DNA from 4 places in the Psychromonas sp. MME2 genome. Region 3 is predicted to be linked to each of the others. Evidence: predicted binding sites of a transcription regulator. Region 3 holds the regulator's gene; each other region holds the start of a gene.
The links. The regulator sigma-54, encoded in region 3, starts transcription at its own class of promoters, with help from an activator protein. The targets are predictions, from matches to a motif close to GTTGGCACGNNNNTNGNNT.
Positions count from the first base shown of each region.

Region 1 (4,221 bases), on a different contig from region 3:
TGGGGAAGACATTTAAGCGATAATAGAGATCTTCACGAAATTCGCCTTTTTCAATAAGCTCTTCAAGATTACGATGCGTGGCAGCGACAACGCGAACATCAGCCTGTAGTGATTTAGTGCCACCAACACGCTCGAAGGTTCGCTCTTGCAGTACACGTAATAGCTTAACTTGCATTGGCATTGGCATGTCACCAATTTCATCCAAAAATAGTGTTCCACCTTCAGCCAGCTCAAAGCGACCTTTACGTGCAGAGAAAGCCCCCGTAAAAGCGCCCTTTTCGTGACCAAATAATTCACTTTCTAATAACTCAGCAGGAATAGCCCCACAATTGACCGGGACAAAAGGCCCGTTTTTACGGCTAGATATTTCATGAATAGCACGAGCGACCACTTCCTTACCCGTTCCAGATTCGCCAAGAATTAATACATTTGCTTTACTATCAGCAACTTGCTCAACTAAATAACGCACTTCTTGAATGCGCCCTCCTCGTCCAACCAAGGATGTCAGTAAGTATTTATTGGCTTTTTGTAGTTTTTTATCTGAGCCATTAAAGGACTGGCAAAGATGCAGTAATTGCATTAATTTGGCGTACTCAACGGGTAACTCTAATACGCCAATGTGATTGCTGGACTGATTGTCTTCACCCGATAACGTCAAAAAGGCGTTATTAGGAAAGGCATCAAGCAGTTCAATAGAAGCTGCATTGACATCTCCAAGAATAATACATAGCGGAGCGCGCTCATTAATCTGATTTAATAAGTCCGCTTGCATAACAGATAAACAATTTTCACCGACAAAATTTAATACGGTAGATAAAGTATCATATTGTGCCTGACTAGTACCCACTATATAGATAGGAGATCGCTGTTCCATAAGATTCACTTCTAAAATTAAACGATATGACTCGTTAAGCCTATAGTAGGCTGAGCATGTAGCGAACCATTTTAACGCAAATTAGATAAATAAAAAAACGATTATTGTCAATTATATGACGATGCCCAGATTCTGACGGTACAATCAAAACGAAAAAAACAACCATTACAATCGAGTTTTCCATTAGATTTTTTAAGGTTGGTATACATTTTGCTAAACTATTTGTCAGATTAAAGCGGCGTAATATTGACAAATTAACGTTAAAAAAGCGTCAAACAACACAACATAATCTTGAATAAGATGCATTTTCATTAGTAACGAGTATATTTAGCAGTATACGTAGCATTAAATTTAAAGTAGTCGCAAGGAAACAGAAAATATGACGCGTCTTTCTATTAAGAAATATCAAAGTTCGAATTTATCCCAAATTGAACAGGCTGATCCACATACTTTGATATCATTAGTCATGCAACATATTCTAGGCAATTTAGCTGCTGCGAAAGGAGCTATAGAGCGCAAGGATATAGAAAATAAAAACAAATTATTGAACCGAGTAATAGGATTAATCGGTGAATTACAGGATAGTTTAGATATGGAAAAAGGGGGGGAGCTTTCTAACAACCTTTTTAACTTATATTCCTATATGATTTCACAGGTTACCCAGGCTAATATACAAAATAAAGCAGAGCTATTGACGGAAGTCGGCACTTTAATTTCAGAAATAAAATCTGGATGGGACGCAATCCCTCAAGAAATTCGTCAGCAGTATAGATAATGGATAATGCAATCGAATCTAAATTAGATGAGTTGTTTGTGTTAACACAACAACTCAACGCTTGTTTAAATGAAAATAATATCGATGAGTTTCAATTATTAGAAAAGCATTTTTCTTCAAAAATGTATTCTTTGCTAGATACTCAGACACAACAAGCTTTGCAGGATTTCCTTCCTCAGTTAGCAAAGTTAGAAGCGCTTTTACAGCAATTACAGATAGTTGCATCGCAAAAACAGACAATGCTCAAAGAACAAGCCTTGTCTCTAAAACGCAATAAAGGCAAACTTAATGCCTATAAGAAAAACGTATATAAATAAGTAACTAACAGCTACCTAAAGGTCGATTATGTTCAATAATAAAACAATACTCATTACTGGCGGAACCGGTTCTTTTGGTAAAAAGTATGTGCAAACATTACTCGAACGTTACCAGCCGAAAAAAATTATTATCTTTTCTCGTGACGAGCTAAAACAATTCGAGATGCAGCAAATTTTCAACCAGCCTTGTATGCGTTATTTTATTGGTGATGTCCGGGATGCAGAACGAGTACAACGTGCTATGTCTGATGTCGATTACGTGATCCATGCAGCAGCCATGAAACATGTCCCCGCCTCGGAATATAATCCGATGGAGTGCATTAAGACTAACATTTTAGGCGCTGAAAACGTGATAAAAGCGGCCATTGATAATGGCGTAAAAAAAGTTATCGCCCTATCCACCGATAAAGCCGCTAATCCCGTTAACCTTTACGGTGCAACCAAACTTTGCTCAGATAAGCTCTTTGTCGCTGCAAATAATATTGTCGGGTCAAATGAGACCCTATTTTCAGTGGTCCGTTATGGTAATGTGGCGGGTTCGCGAGGCAGTGTAGTACCCTACTTTAAAAAAATAATTGCCGATGGTTGCGACCATATCCCTATTACCCATAAAGAGATGACTCGCTTTTGGATCACGCTACAAGATGGTGTCGACTTCGTACTTAAAAATTTCCAACGTATGCATGGTGGCGAGATCTTTGTACCAAAAATACCTTCTATTAATATTATCGACCTTGCAACGGCTTACGCGCCGCATTTACCGATAAAAATAATAGGCATTCGCCCAGGGGAAAAAATTCATGAAATCATGTGCCCTGCGGATGAGTCGCACCTCACCTTAGAATTTACCGACCATTATCTGCTCAAACCCAGTATTCAATTTTTTGGCTGTGAAAATGACTATGCCATTAACCTGCTTGGCGAGCATGGTCAAGAGGTTAAGCAAGGTTACGAATTTCACTCTGGTAATAATCCTCACTTTTTAAGTGTTGAAGATATTATCAAATTTGACAAATCAATATAGCAGTCAACCATGATCCCCTACGGTAAACAAGATATTAACCAACAAGATATCAATGCGGTCATTGCAGTTTTGCAATCAGACTTTCTAACCCAAGGACCGCAAGTACCTCTATTCGAAGATGCAATAAAAACGGTAACATCTTCCCAATATGCCGTGGCAGTTAACTCGGCAACCTCTGCACTGCATATCGCATGCTTAGCACTCGGCGTCGGGACAGGTGATCATGTCTGGACTAGCCCCATTACCTTCGTTGCCTCAGCAAACTGCGCCTTATATTGCGGTGCAAGCATTGATTTCGTTGACATAGATCCTGTCACTTATAACCTTTGCCCTCTGCAGCTTGAAGAAAAACTGATAGCGGCAAAAAAGAATAGCTGTTTACCTAAAGTGGTTATTCCTGTTCATTTGACCGGGCAATCCTGTGATATGCAGAAAATCCACCAGCTAAGCTTAGAATATGGCTTTGCTATTATTGAAGATGCCTCCCATGGCATTGGTGGATTTTATCAAAATCAGCCCATCGGTAATTGTCAATACAGCGATATCAGCGTATTTAGTTTTCACCCAGTGAAAATTATCACGACTGCAGAAGGGGGGATCGCCACCACCAATAACCAAAGATTAGCGGAAAAAATGCAGCGTTTACGCAGTCATGGTATCACACGAGATACACAGCTAATGAGTGAACCACCACATGGTGATTGGTACTATCAACAGCTTGAATTAGGCTTTAACTATCGCATGAGTGATTTACAAGCGGCACTCGGCGTTAGTCAAATTAAACGCTTAAATGAGTTTGTATCTGCCCGTAAACAGTTAGCGGAAAATTACAATGAACAGCTCTCTGATTTGCCGATTATGCTACCTCAACAGATGCAGCAAGCAGATTCATCTTGGCATCTTTATATCATCCAATTAGAGCTAAATAAAATAAATAAAAGCCATCGTCAAATATTTGATGAATTAAAAAATGCGGGAGTCGGCGTCAATCTGCACTATATTCCAGTGCATCTACAGCCCTATTATCAACAGTTGGGATTTACGGCGGGTGATTTTCCGCAGGCAGAAAAATATTACGCCAGAGCACTCACTCTTCCCTTACATACGCAACTTAATAAAACAGAACAAAATACCGTGATTAGCAGCTTAACAAGAGTATTATCATGAATATCGCGATCATACCTGCTCGAGGTGGCAGTAAACGTATCCCACATAAAAACATTAAAAATTT
Region 1 is NZ_JBEWXI010000007.1:100,783-105,003, reverse strand. Features, by position in the region: gene AB1A03_RS07500 (sigma-54 dependent transcriptional regulator) at 1-874, opposite strand, end outside; gene fliS (flagellar export chaperone FliS) at 1,254-1,649, shown strand; gene AB1A03_RS07490 (hypothetical protein) at 1,649-1,966, shown strand; gene pseB (UDP-N-acetylglucosamine 4,6-dehydratase (inverting)) at 1,995-2,990, shown strand; gene pseC (UDP-4-amino-4,6-dideoxy-N-acetyl-beta-L-altrosamine transaminase) at 3,000-4,157, shown strand; gene pseF (pseudaminic acid cytidylyltransferase) at 4,154-4,221, shown strand, end outside.
Region 1: the regulator sigma-54 is predicted to act here: its motif matches at 1,072-1,090, upstream of fliS (flagellar export chaperone FliS).

Region 2 (4,221 bases), on a different contig from region 3:
TTTGCACTGATAATGATATTTTTAGCTTGTGCAACAATATCCAGTCCAGCTTGCGTGAAAATAACCTTACGTGATGAACGTTCCATCAGCTGTACATTTAACTCATCCTCTAGTTTTCTAATTTGACCACTTAGTGTTGGTTGGCTAACAAAGCATTTTTCTGCAGCTTTGCGAAAATGTTTTAATTCCTCTAGCGCAATTAAGTATTCTAAATCTCTAAAATTCATGATCAAAACCTTATTTGTTAATCTTCGTAATATCCTATATATTGTTGAACTGTATCAGATAATCAGCAATAAAGTACCGCAGTAAAAAATTATTGCTTTATAATTACCAAAATTGGAAATTTACACTCATAAAAGGAATTAATTATGCAATGGCATAAACTGTTTGCAGTTGTATTCACGGCGTTTTTTTTGACAGCCTGTGGGGGAAGCCTTGAAGGCGAAAGTACGCCAACCGATCCGACTGACCCTACCGATCCAACTGATCCTGTACCCACTGAACCCGTTGAAGAGGTCGCTGGCGTACCTTCCTATTTTACCTATACTAGCTCATCTCAATCTTTTATTGCTATCCAGGGTACTGGTGGTGCAGGGCGTGCTGAAGCGTCAATTGTAACCTTCCAGTTGCTTGATAAGAATGGTGCCCCCGTAGACTCTGAAGATGTTACATTCACTGCCGATTTGCCTTCAGGTGGTTCCATTAATCCATTGAGTGGTACAACCGATAGCGATGGTTACGTTAGGACGACTGTTAGCTCAGGAAAAGTGAGTGGCTTATCTAAGGTAAAAGTGACGCTCGATTCTAATACTTCGATCTCTGTTCAATCCGATGCTATTTCAATTTCAACAGGGTTACCAGATCAGAATAGTTTTACGCTTGGTTTATCTGATTTCGCTCCCTCAGCTTGGAATCATAATGGAGAGACTGTTGATGTTACTGTTATTCTCTCTGACCATTTCAATAATACGGTGCCTGATGGAACCGTTGTATATTTCCATACAGAAGGCGGTAAAATTCAAAATACTACTTCGCCAGTTGGTTACTGTGAAACATTACAAGGTACCTGTTCAATGCAATGGATTTCTTCTAATCCACGTCCTGCAGATGGTCGCATTACTATCACAGCTTGGGCATTAGGTGAAGAAAGTTTTGTTGATAAGGACAATGATGGTTGGTTCTCTAATGGCGACATATTTACTGTTGTTGATACCCCTATTTTCAATAACCAAACTGACTTACCTGAAGTCTTTTTTGATTATAATAATAATGGCGTTTATGATGCAGCTTCAGATGAAGAGTTTATTGCCCTAGAAACAGATACAATCGTTGATGATCAGATATATACGGAAGCAGATGGCTTATTTACTGGTGCGCTATGTTCTGATGCGGAACAAACAGCAGGAAACTGTAATCAATCACTAGTACATGTGCGTATGAATGCCACTTTAGCTATGGCTTCGGATTCAGTTAGATGTAATATTTATGCTAACGATGTCGATTTAACAAATGGTAATATTGATTTAACTGCTGTGCAAAGTATCCCACTACAGTTTATCGTACAAGATGAAAATGGGAATACACCACCGACAGATACGACTATCTCTATTGAAACAGCTAACGGCAAAATAGAGGGCACAACTTCATTTACTAAGTCGAGCAATAGCATCGAGCCTTGGGTAAAAACATTAATTTTAGCCAATGAAGATGAAGCGAATGGTCAGACTAATGGCTTGCTGACCGTCAAAATAGTCACACCAAAGAATGGTGAAGAGTTTGTTTGCCAAGCAAATGTTATTGATGCAGGCTAAACAGTTAGCACCTTAGTCATCAAGGAGCTTCGGCTCCTTTTTTATTACATTTAAAACAACACGATAAGGGTGACCTTTCTTTTGGCACATTAATTGCTTTATTGCCTTGTATAACAATAATTTGGCAGGGAGGTAAATAATGGTACAGTTTATTCAACGTATAAAAGATCAAAAAGGCATTACGCTGACAATGGCCTGGTTGTGTTTGGTTTGTGCGACGCTGATTATTGCGCCTGCATCGATATTAAAGATATCCGGTACTGACCAGTGGTCAAACTTCTTTACCCCGTATGCGTGGATTTTGGCGCTTTTAGCCGGATCTTATTTATTAACGCGTTTAGTCCTCTTCATATTTACTCATTTTTGTACGGTGTTGGCGGAACGAAAACTGGTTTTCACCCGTAATAAGATGATTCAGAATTTGGATTTTGAAGAGAAAGCACTGTTACGTGAATTTGTCATTCAACAAAAAAATGTTTTATCTTTACCAATGAATGAGCCCGCAGTGAGTAACCTTCTGCATTCTGGTGTGTTGGTGCCTGCATTTCCTGCGCAGGAGGTAAAGGGCAGTGGGCGTGTAATAAAGCTCTCTATCTCTATCGATGCACGACCATTATTAACTTACAAAGTGCTTTGTTTGCCAACGGGGAAGTTAACCGAAGAGGAAGCGGCAATATTAAAAGCGGCACGCCCGGATTATGCTCGTAAAAATTATATTCCACTGCGTGATTAGATCATTTAAAGATTAACCATTCATTCCGGCAAGCTACTTGCCGGAATATTGACACTTCACTTTTTGTCTAGGCAATAGCACGATAACCAGTTTTGCGCTGTTATACGAGAAAAGTGAATATCAATTACCTATATTGTTCTCTTATCGACTCTCTACTGCTTTTAAATAGATAACCATCCTTTGTTTTCAGTCTCTTTTTGTCGTGCATTATTAATGTATAATGCACATTTTACTCTTTACCTGATTTTGAGAATGATTATGTCACCAGAACGTTTTGCTCGTATTACCCAAATGCTCAACCGTCGCCAACCTGAACTGACGATATGTTTAGAACAAGTGCATAAACCTCATAATTTATCTGCTATCGTGCGTACAGCGGATGCGGTTGGCGTTAGTGATGTTCATGCAACGTGGGAAAATAGATCCATGCGTCTTTCTGGTAAAAGTGCCACGGGTAGTCAAAATTGGGTTAATGTACATTCCCATGATTCAATTGAAGAAGCCATCGCGACTTTACGTGCTCAAGGCATGCAGATTATTGCAACTAATTTATCTGATACTGCGATTGATTTTCGTGAAGTGGATTATAGCAAACCCACGGCCATCCTGATGGGGCAAGAAAAGCATGGTATTAGTGCGGAAGCGCTAGCGTTGGCTGATCAAGATGTCATTATACCGATGGTTGGGATGTGTCAGTCTCTTAATGTATCCGTTGCCTCCGCACTGATTTTATATGAAGCACAGCGTCAACGTGAAATTGCTGGCATGTATAACGGTGGATGTAGACTGCCGAATGAGGAAGTTGACCGTATCTTGTTTGAAGGGGGGCATCCTATTTTCACTAATTTATGTAAAGAGAAAAATTTACCTTACCCACCATTAGATGAAAATGGGCAAATTGATGCCGATGATGCGTGGTGGTCAGCGATTCGTTCAACTAAGCCCCTTGCTAAGTAAACTGCAATGAGTAGATAGGAAAATGTTGTTTGAGTGTTTCTATCTACTACTCTTTTATAAATGGATTAACCGTCTCTAAGGAGCATTCATTGGATTTATTTAAGCAGAGACTATTAGCTGAAGGGGTGCGTTCAATTGAGGGTGAGTTGCCTGTTTTAACCACTACAGTCAGTACTAGTAAAGATAAAACCTTTGAATTATTGCTATTAGAGCGAGCTCAAAAACTAGATAGTACGTTACATATCTCGGCTCATTTTGTTCATTTTCAGCGATTAACAATGAATTTATTCAGAGTATTATCACTGATTGTATTGATCATTGGAGGGCTTAGTGTAAAGCAGTTTTTCTTTACTGTTGCCGACTCTCAAATCAATTTTTTCTGGGTTTTTACTCTTTTTTTATTCCTAATATGATTAGTTTACTGCTTTGGTTGCTCTTTTTTTTTCAATCTAAGGAGTTAACTCAAGGCTGGCTGCTCCGTAGTTGTATGTATATATGTAGGAAAATTGAACAGCGTTTTAATCGGAATGCATCACAGGATGTGCATTTTTGGACGCTCTTTAAATGTTATTTTGCCGTCTTTTTTACTGATAAATTAGGTCGCTACCAACTCTCCGCTTTAACCCATCGATTATGGTTTAGCTATTTTCTCGGTGCAACGCTCATGTTGGTTGCTATGCTTGCGACACATCAAGTTGATTTTATCTGGCAAAGCAG
Region 2 is NZ_JBEWXI010000002.1:94,324-98,544, reverse strand. Features, by position in the region: gene AB1A03_RS00690 (LysR substrate-binding domain-containing protein) at 1-227, opposite strand, end outside; gene AB1A03_RS00685 (Ig-like domain-containing protein) at 372-1,814, shown strand; gene AB1A03_RS00680 (superinfection exclusion B family protein) at 1,954-2,547, shown strand; gene trmH (tRNA (guanosine(18)-2'-O)-methyltransferase TrmH) at 2,806-3,504, shown strand; gene AB1A03_RS00670 (hypothetical protein) at 3,534-3,917, shown strand; gene AB1A03_RS00665 (DUF2868 domain-containing protein) at 3,992-4,221, shown strand, end outside.
Region 2: the regulator sigma-54 is predicted to act here: its motif matches at 1,895-1,913, upstream of AB1A03_RS00680 (superinfection exclusion B family protein).

Region 3 (4,221 bases):
TTCTTGCAGTTCTGGTATCCAATGAGGGTTGGGTAAAAAGCGTACATCAAACATATAATCAGCATCTTCCGGGACCTTATATTTAAAGCCAAAAGATTGGAAAATAATCAATAAGTTACTTTTAGTTGAACCTTGTAAGTGAAGTTTTAGATGTTCGTTGAGATTGTGAATCGATAACGTTGTGGTATCAATCGTTAATGAGGCTATATTCTTTATGGGAAGTAGTAGCTCTTGTTCTAGGTCTAGCGCTTGCGATAAGGATAATTTGCGTTTAGATAATGGATGCAGGCGCCTTGTTTCACTATAACGGCGGATTAAAGCGCTGGTCATGGCATCGAGATAAATTATTTCTACTTCAATTTTATTCTGTAATGCAGCAAGCAACGTTTCTATAGCGGCTATGTCGTGAGGCAAGTTGCGAATATCTAAGCTGATCGCAACTTTATTATTGCTGGGATCAACGCTATCAAGTAATTGTTCAAGGAGTTGGTATGGGACACCATCGATGCAGTTATAACCTAAATCTTCAAGTACATGTAACGCGATCGTTTTTCCTGAGCCTGAGCGTCCACTAATAATTATTAATTTCATGCTAATCCCAACTAGTTATTGACTCTGTCCTATGTTAACTACTCTGATTGTAGTAATTTAAACAAGGCTTCGTCTGAATCTGCCGTTCTCAATTGACGCAGAAATGGTTTATCTAATAATTTTTTGCTAATTTCAGAGAGTGCAACTAGGTACTCTTGGCATTTATCTTCAGGAACAAAAATAGCAAATAAAAGGTCGACATTATTACCATCGTAAGCATCGTAATCAATGGCTGTATCACATTGTAAAAAAACGGCTGTAGCGGGCAACGATGTATCAATTTTTACATGTGGGATTGCAATGCCGCTTCCGACCCCCGTTGACCCTATTTTTTCACGCGCAATTAAATCGTTAAATAACGTTTGTGCGTCAATGCCTAGTTTTTCAGCCGCGATATGGCTAATTTTTTCTAGTGCGCCTTTTTTACTTGTACAGTTTACCTTGCTGAAAACGGAGTCTTGAGTTAATAAAGTCGATATTTTCATATTATATATTCTGTTTACGATCCATAAAATTAGCGCGCAATTCTAGCAGGTTCTTCTTGAATGACTATTAACAAATAGTCATTTTTTAATCTTAATCAAGTCTATAGCAACTGTTTACGCTGATTTGATGGCGGTATACCTAATGATTCTCTATATTTTGCAATGGTTCTACGTGCGACTTTAATACCTTGCTCTTCGAGTAACTGAGTTATTTTATTATCACTTAAAGGTTTATTTGGTGATTCTGCTGTTACTAGCTTCTTGATTAATGCGCGAATGGCTGTCGATGAACACTCTCCACCACTTTCAGTGGCGACATGGCTAGAAAAGAAAAATTTGAGCTCATAAATCCCTCTAGGGGTGTGCATAAACTTCTGCGTAGTCACCCGAGAAATCGTTGATTCATGCATTTCAACCTCTAGTGCTACATCATTTAACACCATCGGTTTCATTGCTTCATCACCATACTCGAAAAAAGCTTGCTGTTGTTGGACGATACAATTGGAAACCTTTAGCAGTGTCTCATTTCGACTCTCTAAGCTTTTAATGAACCATTTAGCTTCTTGTAAGTGACCTTTAATAAATTGTGAATCTGTTTTACTGATATTAGATTTACATAAATCGGCATATTGCTGATTAATCGATAAGTGTGGATTGCAATCAGGGTTTAAAGAAACACGCCACTGCCCTGCAATTTTTTTAACGTAAACATCGGGTACGATATATTGTGCTTTACTCTCTTCGAGTTGATTGCCAGGACGAGGCTCTAGACTCTGAATAAGGCGCATTACTTCACCTAATTCACTCTCTTTTAGTTTAGTTTTTCTTGCTAATGTTCGGTAATCTCGATTAGCCAGTAAATCCATATGCAAATCAAGAATCATTAATGCTTCGCTGCGCCATTGTGTTTGTTCTGACAGATGTTTTAGTTGTATTTGCAAACACTCTTGTGTGGACCGAGCTGCCACACCAAGCGGATCAAAATGTTGGATACGTTTTAGTACCGCTTCCACTTCATCTAACTCTAGATCCGTTAGTTCATCATTTAAACTTTCTAAGATATCTCTGCAGCTAGTGGTTAAATAGCCGGATTCATCAATGGAATCGATAATTGCGGTAGCAATGAGCTGGTCTGTATCTGTAAATGGCGTCAACTGCATCTGCCAGATTAAGTGGTCTTGTAATGTATCTGAAGATTCGCCTTGATAGACAGTATCTTCACCTTCATAATTGACTGTGCCAGAGGAGACTGACGTTGTTGGTGGTGCAGTGAATGACTCTTCCCAGCTATTTTCAATAGGCAAATCATCGGAGAACTCCTGTTGAGTTAACGCCTCCGATGTGTCCATGTCGCTACTATCTTTTTGTTCGCTACTTACCTCTGCAATACCACTTTCATCGTCTTGTTGAAGTAGCGGATTTTCATCCAGCACATTTTGAATTTCTTGCTGTAAATCAAGTGTAGAGAGTTGTAATAATTTAATAGCTTGTTGTAATTGAGGGGTCATAGCAAGCTGCTGACCCATTTTCAATTGTAAACCCTGTTTTATCAAAGTATCTCTTCCTCTTACGCAAATAAGGTGATTAATTAAAGTCTAAACTCTTCACCCAAGTAGACCTGTTTTACATGGTCATTCTCTAATATTTCTTGCTGTGTGCCAACTGCAATAATTTCACCATGACTAACAATGTACGAGTGTTGGCAGACATCTAAGGTTTCTCGAACGTTATGGTCGGTAATTAATACGCCCAAACCGCGGTCACGCAACTGCTGAATAATATTTTTTATGTCGATAACTGAAATGGGATCCACACCGGCAAAGGGTTCATCTAGTAATATGAATTTTGGCTCTGTAGCAAGCGCTCGGGCTATCTCTACCCTGCGACGCTCACCACCGGATAAGCTCATCCCTTTGCTGTGGCGAATGTGGGTGATATGAAACTCTTGTAATAGGGTCTCTAGCTTATCTTCGCGCTGTGCTGCCGTTAACTCTTTACGAATTTGTAAAATGCCCATGATATTTTCGCTTACCGTTAAACGACGAAATATAGAGGCCTCCTGAGGGAGGTAACCGATCCCTTTTTGTGCTCGAATATGCATGGGATGATGAGAAATATCTTCATCATCAATGGTTATTTTACCTTCATCTTGTTTTACTAAACCCACCACCATGTAAAAAGAGGTTGTTTTACCCGCGCCGTTAGGGCCAAGTAAACCGACAATTTCACCTGTTTTCACGGTTAAGCTAACACCATTAACTACCGTGCGACCTTTGTAGCTTTTCACTAAACCTTGTGCAATTAATTCTGCCATTCTATCTATTCTTCTTTTTCTATGGTTTTGTCGTCCGAGGTCGATGTGTTTTTATTTTCAAATTGTGCGGGTAAAAATACCGTGTTAACACGATCAGTTGCAGCTTGACCCGTGCTCACCGTTAACTCTTCATTATTGATGGAGTACACGATTTTTTCACCATTAACTTCACTATCTAGTTGTTTTACTTGAGCATTGTCCTGTAGCGTGATGGTGCTTTCTGCTAGATCATAGCGAATGGTGTTGGCTTGGGCATCAAAGGGTTTGCCATCATCTTGTGTTTGATAAAATGTCGCTAAATTGCCTTCTGCTATCATTATTTCTTGGTTTGCTTTTTCACCACGAATGACCGTTAGTTTGTCTGCGGTAATTTTGATCGTTCCCTGAGTTAATATCACATTGTCAATAAATACAACCGTATTTTCCTTCATTTTTGCATGTTGACTGACGGAGCTAACATGGATCGGCTGTTCATAATCAGACTCAATGGAAAAGCAGGAAAATGTGATGATTAACGTGCTGATTGCTATGCTAAATTTAATTTTTTTCATTGAGATATACCGTTTCAATTTTATCTTTGACAACAAATTCTTCAGACTCTAATGACCCCCATAGTCCGACGCCTTGTTGCTTCATTTGCGGCCCAGTCCAATTAACAAAAAGATCGCTGGTCACTTCTTTTTTATCTAATAGTATCGTTAGCTCTTGTGTGTGCATCGTTTGCACTAATTGATCCAAGCTCAGATTTTTTAGCCATACATCATCATTTAACGTTAGTGTGTCTTGATTGTAAAGCACCCCTTTTTTACTGCTTAGTTGCCAAATGGAGGG
Region 3 is NZ_JBEWXI010000012.1:201,504-205,724, forward strand. Features, by position in the region: partial or broken gene rapZ (RNase adapter RapZ) at 1-591, opposite strand, end outside; gene ptsN (PTS IIA-like nitrogen regulatory protein PtsN) at 630-1,076, opposite strand; gene AB1A03_RS11220 (RNA polymerase factor sigma-54) at 1,178-2,626, opposite strand; gene lptB (LPS export ABC transporter ATP-binding protein) at 2,665-3,390, opposite strand; gene lptA (lipopolysaccharide transport periplasmic protein LptA) at 3,396-3,941, opposite strand; gene lptC (LPS export ABC transporter periplasmic protein LptC) at 3,928-4,221, opposite strand, start outside.

Region 4 (4,221 bases), 360 kb from region 3:
TTTGTAAGCCATGGCGGCTAAATATATATTGCCCTCTTTGGGCTGTTCTAGGTCTTAATAAAGACATTTTTTTGTCTGTAGTTAATACCTCTTTGGCCATTTCTGCTGCTATTTTTCCTTGCTCAAAGCCAACGAGGACTAATCCTCCAATTGCTTTATCTTCTCCTACGGAAAAATCCCAAAATGCAAAGGGAGGAATTGGCGTGTGGTTGACGCTCCAATTGATAATTGTATCTTCTGAAATATGTTCGCCTTTATCGTTAGTAAGGGTGTGATAGGTGCCAATAAATAGTGCGTCATAATTATTTTCATCTGCATTATTTATCTCCTCCTGCCAAATTTCCCAGTTACCGATAAGTTTTATTTCTACTTCTATCGATGATACTTTTATCTTAGTCGAGTTCGCAAAGACCTCATTTAAAATGACGTGAGAAGTGGTACTGTTATCAAATAGGAGTAAGACGCGATTTACTTTTTTAGCAAGTACCTGAGCAATGGTTGGAATAGCTCGTTTAATGAGTGGTCGTTCTAACACTCCACAAATATTATCACTGGGATAGATATTGTAATTGCGAGGATTGTTATTTATTCCCAAATAGATGACCGGAGTTTGTGTTTGATTTAAACGTTCACCGAGATGGAGTAGTGCAATATCATCACCTAATATAACTAAATCAGGTTGTTTCTCCTCAAAAAATTCCCATGCTAAATTGGCTTGCTGTTGATACTGATATTTAGCTATTCGTTTGCCATTTATTTGGAAATAGATAAGTTCAAAGTCATCATTAAGTACAGATTTTATGCCTTCAATATAGCTTTGGTCCCAGCTGTGTTGACTGTGGTAACTTTCTATTATTAATATTTTTTGTTTTGCAAATATGGGGAAAGAAAAAAATAACAGTATGATATATAAAGCAAAGCATAATACTTTTTTCATATTACCTTCATTATTTAGTGCTTGTTCGCCTAATGTCTATTTTTAATATTGGAGAGTCGTATTCATTAGTATAACTATATTTGGGTATAGTATTTGATCTGGTTTATTAAAATGAGATATAAAGCAACAATAGCCATTATGAATAATGGCTATTGTTACCTCTAGTTCATGGCATTACTGTTACCACTTTTTATAACCTAAAAATTTACCATTCATGGTGATCACGACCCGATCGCCAGCAGGGTTTTCTTCTTTATCGACGCTAAGAGTGAAATCTATTGCACTCATGATACCATCCCCAAATTTTTCTTGAATAACATCTTTAAGCGGGAGTCCGTAAACTTGCATAATTTCATAGAAGCGATAAATTAAGGGGTCAGTTGGTACGGTATCAATGAGCCCTTTAACTGGATATTGCGTAAGCGCTTTAGTCCATGATAAATCAATTTCTAGTATGGAAAGTAAAGCTTGCGCTTCTTCAATTGATGCACTGGCTTGGCCATAGATAAGTGAAGCGGTCCATACTTCACTTCTGCCTAGCGCATCCCCGAGATCCGTAAAGGATAAGCCTTTATTTGATTTTGCCTCTAACAGTAGATTTGTTAAATCAGACATCATTCACCTCATTTTTATTGATTATGCACTTACCTGTGCATGGGGCTCTTTTACATTAAAGAAATTTGTAATAAGCGAAAACTATGCCATTTGCTTAATTAGATGTATTGATTGCCACGATACATGGTGTGGCACTCCCTTTGGTTGATGCGGTGCACCTTTTTAAGTTAACCGCAGGTTAAATTTTTGTTAAAAACTTAACCCAATTTAGTGCGAAACTGCATTTTCAGCACTGTTATGGTGCTTGTAAAAATATCATTTACTTATCGAACAAAATATTGCCATTAAAAATCAATTGCTTATGTCATTTTAATTTATTGGTATGTATGTTGCTAATCTGTTAATAGCGTGATCTAGGGCATGCATAAATAATTTTAAACCAATATACAGAGGATGTATTATGTCATATATAGAACCGAGTGAATTTGTCACCAAAATGGTTGATTCTGGTGAACAAAAAGTATACATGTCGACGAAAGACACCCTTATACGTGCATTTATGGCGGGGGCCATTTTAGGTTTAGCCGCTGTGTTTGCGATAACCGTGGCAACAAAAACAGGGAGTCCTATTTTAGGTGCTTGTCTGTTTCCAGTCGGTTTTATTATGCTTTATTTGATGAAATTTGATCTGTTAACGGGAGTATTTACGCTGGCTCCATTAGCGTTATTTGATAAACGTCCAGGTGTTACCGCTGCTGGCGTGCTTCGTAACTGGGGGCTTGTTTTTATTGGTAACTTTGCTGGTGCTTTAACCACCGCCTTTTTCATCTCGTTTATTCTAACCTATGGTTACTCTACGGATGGCGGCGCTTTAGCTGCTAAAGTAAGTAGTATTGGTGAAGCTAGAACATTAGGCTATCAAGAACATGGTCTAGGTGGTTGGATAACGATTTTTATTCGCGGTATGTTATGTAACTGGATGGTCTCCATGGGGGTTGTTGGAGCAATGATTTCCACCAGTGCTGGGGCTAAAATGGCCGCCATGTGGATGCCTGTTATGCTGTTCTTCTTCATGGGGTTTGAGCATTCAATTGTTAATATGTTTTTATTCCCTTTCTCTATGATCATGGGGGGAGACTTTACAGTTTATGATTACTTATTATGGAATGAAATTCCTACCGTATTAGGTAACCTTGTCGGTGGCTTGTTACTGGTTGGTTTACCACTTTATTTCACCCATGTTAAAACATCACCTGTGCGTAAAATTGCTTAATCGCTGTTGTTAATCGGCAGCCTTATTTAGGCTCTAAAGTGATAAGACTTTAGAGCCTTTTTATTTAGGGCACACTATAAAACATGGGCAGATCCCACGGTGAAAATCTCATTCGGGTAATAAAGGTAGGAGATAATTGATGGAGCAAGCGTTAGCTGTCAGCATTGGTCAAGCAACCGATAAAGGTATTAAAAAAATCAATCAAGATGCAATGGGATATGTTATCCCTAACGAACCTTTATTAAGTAGCAAAGGTGTTGTGCTGGCTATGGCTGACGGGATCAGTTCAAGTCATGTTAGTCAAATAGCCAGCGATACCGCTGTGGCAAGTTTTTTAGCAGATTATTATTGTACCTCTGATTCTTGGTCTGTTAACACATCGGCTCAGAAAGTCATTAAATCAATCAATCATTGGTTATATGCACAAACAGCTAATAGCCCCTATCGTTATGAAAAAGATAAAGGCTACATTGCGACTTTTAGCACCCTCATCATTAAATCTAATACAGCCCATTTATTGCACTGCGGTGATACCCGTATTTTGCGTATTTCAGATAATCAATTAGTACAATTAACCCAGGATCATCGCCGCGTTGTTTCTTCAGAAGTGAGTTATTTAACGCGTGCTTTAGGGATAGATCCCGCTTTAGATATTGATTATCACAGTGAAATTATCGCAGAGGGGGATCTATTTATTCTCGCTACTGATGGTGTCTATGAGTTTGTTAGTGAAGCGTATATATTAGCGACTATTGCAGAATTTGATAATTTAACGCTTGCCGCAGAGAGGATCATAGAGCAAGCGATGTTGTCGGGTAGTGATGATAACTTAACTATTCAGATTGTTAAGATAGAAAAATTACCCAATTATCAACTCAGCGAAGTTCAGCAGCATGTCTCAATGCTACCTTTACCGCCGAGATTAACAGCGAGAATGGTATTTGATGGTTATACGATTCTTCGTGAAATATATATAAGCAGTCGTAGCCATGTATTTCTAGCATCTGATATAGAAAGTCAGCAACTTGTGGTTATTAAAACCCCCTCAACGGAACTGCGTAATGATAAACAATACCTAGAACGTTTTATGCTCGAAGAGTGGATCGCCAAACGTATTAATAATCCGCATGTGGTGAAAGCAATAGAGCCAACTCGTAAGCGCAATTTCTTATATTTGGTGAGTGAATATATTGAAGGTATTTCATTAAAACAGTGGATGATAGACAACCCGCAAGCAACCATTAATCAAGTAAGAGATATTATTGGACAAGTTGCAAAGGGGTTGCAAGCGTTTCATCGACAAGAGATGGTTCATCAAGACTTACGCCCCGATAATATTATGATTGACCATAACCAGACCGTTAAGATCATCGATTTTGGTTCGACCTTCATCGCGGGAGTAACGGATATTAAAAATGAAGAAGCAGTAAGAGGTACTATGCGTTACTCTGCTCCT
Region 4 is NZ_JBEWXI010000012.1:563,085-567,305, forward strand. Features, by position in the region: gene AB1A03_RS13190 (ABC transporter substrate-binding protein) at 1-937, opposite strand, end outside; gene cynS (cyanase) at 1,118-1,552, opposite strand; gene AB1A03_RS13200 (formate/nitrite transporter family protein) at 1,953-2,765, shown strand; gene AB1A03_RS13205 (bifunctional protein-serine/threonine kinase/phosphatase) at 2,905-4,221, shown strand, end outside.
Region 4: the regulator sigma-54 is predicted to act here: its motif matches at 1,869-1,887, upstream of AB1A03_RS13200 (formate/nitrite transporter family protein).